DNA from 2 places in the uncultured Merdimonas sp. genome. Region 1 is predicted to be linked to the other one. Evidence: predicted binding sites of a transcription regulator. Region 1 holds the regulator's gene; the other holds the start of a gene.
What was found. Region 1 encodes HrcA, which represses chaperone genes, less so after heat shock. Its sites were predicted from a motif close to TGTTAGCACTCNNNNNNNNNGAGTGCTAACA; they were not measured.

Region 1 (3,139 bases):
GTAATAACTGCCTCTGTCACCTTTTCTCCCAGGTATCCTTCTGCATCTGCTTTCAGCTTCTGCAGGATCATTGCGGAAATCTCCTGCGGAGAATACTTCTTGTCATCGATCGTTACTCTGTAATCAGAGCCCATCTCTCTTTTAATAGAAGAAATAGTTCTCTCTGCGTTGGTAACAGCCTGACGTTTTGCAGGCTCGCCCACCAGACGCTCGCCGGTCTTCGTAAATGCTACGACAGACGGTGTGGTTCTTGCTCCTTCTGTGTTTGCGATTACTGTAGGCTGCCCGCCTTCCATAACGGCTACGCAGCTATTTGTAGTTCCTAAGTCAATACCAATAATTTTGCCCATTTTGAATTCCTCCTGTAAAATGAATTTCTATTTTTTATGTTAGTTTGCTACTTTTACCATACTGTGTCTCACAACAGAGTCACGGTACAGGTAACCTTTTTGAAACTCTTCGGCAACAATGTTTTCTCCCAGGTTTTCATCCTCCACATGCATCACTGCATTATGGAAATTCGGATCAAACTCTTTGCCGACGGCCTCGATGGGTTTCACCTCGATTCCTTCCAGTGTTGTCATCAGTTGTTTGTAAACTTTTTCCATGCCCTGTACAAAGGCATTGTCTTTTTCTTCTTCGGTCACAGCGGCAAGTCCCCGCTCAAAATTATCCACGACCGGAAGAATCTTTTCTATGATATCTTTCGCGCCTACTTCGTACATCTGGGATTTCTCCTTTTCCGTACGTTTGCGGAAGTTATCAAACTCTGCCATCTGACGGGTCAGCTTATCCGTCAGTTCCTCGATCTTTTCCTCTTTTTTATCTTTTTTCTTTTTCCCGAAAAATTTCTTCTTTTCTTCGGATCCTTCTTCTGCTTTTTCAGAATCTGCGGCTTCTTCCGAAGCTTCTTCAGAAGTTTCCTGTGCAGTCTCCTCTGCGGTCTCTTCAGCTGCCTCTTCCGCAGTTTCCTGTGCAGTCTCTTCTTCCGCGGCCTCTTCCGCCGCTTTTTTTGCCTCTTCCACGGCTTCCTTTACCATTTCTTCCTGGCTCTTTTCCTGCTTATTTTCCAAGGGTTCTTCCACCTTTCTTTCTTTACTTCCTATGTTTCTTCCTTATGAAACATCTGATCCAGTTCATTTTGAAGCCGCTTCATGGATTTGAGTACGTGTTCGTAATCCATGCGCTTCGGTCCGATAATTCCTATCGTTCCCTTCATGCCCTCGCCCAATTCATAGGTTGCGGTCACTACGCTGCAGTCTTTCATATTCTGGACAGGAGTTTCATCACCGATGTATACCTGGATCCCGGTGTTGTCCTCTCTGGCCAGCGTCTGGGTCACCAGTTCATTTAACTGCTGCTTCTCTTCAAACGCACTGATGATCTCCTGGGCGCTCTGCTTATCGCTGAGCTCCGGGTACTTAAATATGTTCGTGGCACCGCTGGTATAGATATGCATCTCGTTATCCACCTGGATCACTTCCGCCACAGCGTCCAGCACATTGCCCACCACTTCACTGTGGATTCCGGCCTGTTCTTTCAGCCTGGCGATCAGCCCCAGATTGATCTCCTCGATCGGCATTCCTGTCAGCGTCGTATTCAGAAGCATATTTAACTTCAGAAGATTTTCATTGCTTAAGGGCTCCTCCACATTGATGATCTTATTCTTGATCACATTGCCTCCAAGCACGATGACCGCTATAATCTGCTCTTCATCCACCATGGATAGCTGGATGAACTTCAGCTTATTGGCGCTGCTTACGGGGGTGGAGACCATGGTCGCGTAGTTGGTGCTGCTTGCCAGCACCTTCGCAGCCTGGCTTAATAGCTGTTCCATGCGGTCTGCCTTTTCCAGCATCTGCTCCTGCATCTCCGTAAGCTCCTGCTCCTTCTCCTCCATCAGCATATCTACATAGAGGCGATAGCCCTGGTCCGAAGGGATCCGTCCGGCGGACGTATGAGGCTGTAAGATGTAGCCCAGTTCCTCCAGATCCGCCATCTCATTTCTTATGGTGGCTGAACTTAAATTCAGATCTGTGTACTTGGATATGGTCCTGGATCCTACCGGTTCTCCGGTCTCCAGATAGTTCTGGATGATCGCGTGCAGAATCTTTAGCTTCCGCTCGCTCAGTCCGTGGTCCGCTACCATCCGCGTTCCTCCTTCCTTCGGCTTATTAGCACTCTTTAAAATTGAGTGCTAACATCTTCGACTATTAATTTAGCACTCTGCCATTTGTTTGTCAACACCATTTCCTCATTTTTTTCTTTTGAATAAAGGATGCCCGCCCGTGCGAGCACGGCGGCCGCCCTCCCGGGCGTATCACGCAAAAAGAGCATGTTATATATGAAACCATTCTTTCACACATAACATGCTCTGCTGTCATTCTTATCAGAAAACGATCCGCAAATTACTGCTGTTCCTTCTGCGCTTTACGGGCTGCACGTTTTTTTCCGTACCAGAGGATCGCTCCGGCATATACGGCCGCAGCCGCGATTCCAATCGCGTAGGAAGCCGCCCAGGGAAGGTTAAAGCCTATCTTGGCGTTCACGATATATGTAACCGTCACAAATGCGTACCACGCTCCCGGGATCAGCGGGATCCAGACAAACTTTGCCCGGTTGTTCTCAAACATCCAGATCGAGATGGCCAGGAACGCGAACAGGGAAAGGCTCTGGTTTGACCACGCAAAATAACGCCACAGGATATTGAAGCCTTCCGCGTTGCTCTTGGCAAACACCAGGATTACCGCAACCAGTACAAAGATAATCGCAGCCAGGCTCAAGCGCTTCGCCACATTTTTCTGATCCAGATGCAGGGCGTCCGCCACTGCCATACGAAGAGACCGAAGCGCGGTATCGCCGGAAGTGATCGGAAGCACGATCACGCCCAGAAGAGCGATGACTCCGCCTACCGGCCCAAGGATGTCCTTGCAGACTACTCCAATGGTCGCTGTCGCAAGAGACGCGTCAGCCGCCTGCAGTCCGAGATTGTAGACGCCCATGGCTCCTGCCGCCCATACCATGGCGATAAAGCCTTCCAGGATCATCATATTATAGAATGTCATACGGCCCTGGCGTTCACTCTTCATCGTACGGGAAATGATCGCCGTCTGTGTGGAATGAAAACCGGACAAAATAC
Region 2 (3,139 bases), on a different contig from region 1:
TCCTCCAGCTGTTTCTGCAGCTGTGGAAGCCGTCCGTACTGCAGTTCCGCCGCCTTATTCAGGTCGTAGTTCTGCTGGGCGGTCTCGATCTCCCGGTTCAGCTGTTCGATCTGCTCACGGAGTTTCTGCACATGTTCTACGGATCTCTTTTCATTATCCCACTGCGCCTTCTGTTTTGCAAATGTTTCCCGCTCTTCCGCCAGTTCCTGCTGCAGTTTTGCCAGCCGCTCCTGGCTTAGGCGGTCATCCTCCTTTTTCAGCGCCGCCTCTTCAATCTCCAGCTGCATGATCTTCCGGTTCAAAGCGTCCAGCTCGGTGGGCATGGAGTCCAGTTCCGTCTTGATCAGCGCGCAGGCTTCATCCACCAGGTCAATGGCCTTATCCGGCAGGAACCGATCGGAAATGTACCGGTTGCTTAAAGTAACTGCCGCCACCAGGGCGCTGTCGGTAATCTTGACGCCGTGGAACACTTCGTAGCGTTCTTTCAATCCCCGGAGGATCGAAATGGCGTCCTCCACCGACGGCTCATCTACCATCACCGGCTGGAACCGCCGCTCCAGAGCCGCATCCTTTTCAATATACTGCCGGTATTCGTCCAGCGTTGTGGCGCCGATACAGTGAAGCTCTCCTCTGGCCAGCATGGGTTTGAGCATATTTCCGGCGTCCATGGCGCCGTCACTCTTTCCCGCTCCTACGATAGTATGCAGCTCATCGATAAAGAGGATGATATTGCCGTCGCTGTTTTTTACTTCCTCAAGGACCGCTTTCAGACGTTCCTCGAATTCTCCCCGGTACTTGGCTCCGGCCACCAGAGCGCCCATATCCAGGGCAAATAATTTTTTATCTTTCAATGCTTCCGGCACGTCGCCCCGGACGATCCGCTGCGCCAGTCCTTCCACAGCCGCAGTCTTTCCTACTCCGGGTTCGCCGATGAGCACCGGATTATTCTTGGTCTTACGGGATAAGATCCGGATCACATTGCGGATCTCCGCGTCCCTTCCGATTACAGGATCCAGCTTCTGCTCTCTTGCCCGCTCCACCAGATCCTGACCGTATTTATTCAACGTATCGTAAGTGGCTTCCGGATTATCGCTGGTCACGCGCTGATTGCCTCTCACGGTTGACAAAACCTGAAGGAAACTGTCTCTTGTAATGCCAAACTCCCGGAACAGCTGCTTCATTTCCCGGTTCGCATGCTTGATCATAGACAGGAACAGATGCTCCACGGAAACGTACTCGTCACCCATCTGCTTAGCTTCATCTTCTGCGTAGACCAGCACGTTATTCAGATCCTTGCCGATAAACATCTGCCCCCCCTGCACCTTCGGGCGCTTCCGCAGGGCCTCCTCCGCCCGGTTGACAGCCGTCTCCTTTGTAATCCCCATTTTTTCAAATAATTTTAAGATCAGACTGTCATCAATCGTCAGCAGCGCATAGAACAGGTGCTCCTGCTCAATCTCCTGATTGCCGTAATCCATTGCCGCCTTCTCGCAGCCCTGGACCGCCGCCATAGAACTCTGTGTAAATTTATTAATATTCATAACCATACGCCTCCTTTTTGAGATCGGTTGTTTTCATTGTTCTAGTGGTAATATAACACTTGTTGTTAGCAGAGTCAACCCTCGAGTGCTAATTTTATATATTTTTATGTTTCTCTTTCTTTTTATCTGTTTCTTCTATATTCTGAATTATACCCATAGAAAAAAGCACCTCAGCTCTGGCCAAGCTTTTGAGGTGCTATTTCTAGTTACTGATAACTTTGCCGGAAACGGATAGGTTTGCTCTATCGTATCGGCTGTCTTGTTAAGTATATTATAGCAAATATGCCGGAAACGTCAACCGCTAGTGTATCAATCCTTGCTCTCTTACTCCAGCGGCAGCCGGTAAGTAGCAAAGGTATCCATAAACTGTCCGCCATTTTTCCGATAAAATTCCATGGAAGGAGTATTCCAGGTAAGACACAGCCACTCCATCCTTGCTCCGCCCATCCGGGCCGCTTCCTTTTTCAGTTCCTCAAACAATGCTCTGCCGTAGCCTTTTCCCCGGTATTCTTCCAGCACCAGGAGGGCGTCGATGAAAATCCCCGCCCGGCCGAGATACCCGGAAAAGTTTCTAAAAAAGAGCGCCATACCCACTTCTTTTCTATCTGCCAGGACAAACAAAGCCTTCGCCCCGTTCTCCCGCTCCAGTTCTTCTTGTAACAGCTCCGGTGTGGAAACCAGATGTTCCTCTGCCTTTTCATATTCAGAAAGACGTTTTAAGAACTCCAGGACAAGGCCGGCGTCTTTCCCTTTTGCATAACGAAATCCTTTTTCTTCTTCCATTTTCTCCTCCTGCTTTTCTTCTATCCCTGACTGGTCTGATAAACCCACATGGCCTTGATCTGGTCGTGAATCTCTCCATATGTCCAGGTTCTCCCGCTGTTTTCTGTGCTAAACGGATCGTTGATCGTGATCTGTCCATTTTCATATCCGGTCATAACAATAAAATGGCCGTTCTGCGTAAAGTACCCGGGTCCCATACTGCAGATGACCGGATGCCCGGCCGAAAGTTCTGCCGAAAGTTCCTCTTCTGTAAGCAGTCCATTGTAACAGGAAAGGCCATAGGCCGAAGCCGCTTCCTGCATAAAAGTCCAGTAAGTATTATTTTCGCTGTCCACCGACTGATTCTGTGTTCCATAGGCAGCCACCTTTGCCGGCGTAATAGACGGATCGTGATTCAGACCTGCCGCCACCATGGCAATGCAGGTAGGACCACAGCCGCTGGCTCCCACCACGCTGGTCCCGTAAGGGGCATAGCCCCAGCGCTCGTCCCACTGGATCAGAAGAGGAATCTGTCCGTCTACATAATCCTCCCCAATATCTTCCGCATAGATCTGTCCTTTCTTTTCCCCGTAATGTTCCACATATGTCACAGTAGCCGGATTTTTATCCAGCATCTCGATCACGCTTTTGGGATAGCCGGCCACAGACGCCTCCATCCGCACTCGTTCCAGCCGCTGCTCTGGTGTCTCAATATGAGGCCCCGCCATCTCCCACAATTCTTCCAGGGCTCTTGTTGCCGGCCCGCTCTCTTCCGCGTCCTGACCGACCGCCCGGTAAACACCGTATCCGATCATCCCGCCTGCCGCCACGACAAA

Region 2: the regulator HrcA is predicted to act here: its motif matches at 1,605-1,635, upstream of clpB (ATP-dependent chaperone ClpB).

Annotation. Positions count from the first base shown of each region.
Region 1 covers NZ_CAWVHE010000013.1:514,684-517,822, forward strand. Annotated here, with positions in the region: gene dnaK (molecular chaperone DnaK) at 1-350, opposite strand, end outside; gene grpE (nucleotide exchange factor GrpE) at 390-1,040, opposite strand; gene hrcA (heat-inducible transcriptional repressor HrcA) at 1,103-2,149, opposite strand; gene ABGT54_RS09545 (carbon starvation CstA family protein) at 2,409-3,139, opposite strand, start outside.
Region 2 covers NZ_CAWVHE010000001.1:108,643-111,781, forward strand. Annotated here, with positions in the region: gene clpB (ATP-dependent chaperone ClpB) at 1-1,541, opposite strand, end outside; gene ABGT54_RS00535 (GNAT family N-acetyltransferase) at 1,866-2,324, opposite strand; gene ABGT54_RS00540 (C39 family peptidase) at 2,345-3,139, opposite strand, start outside.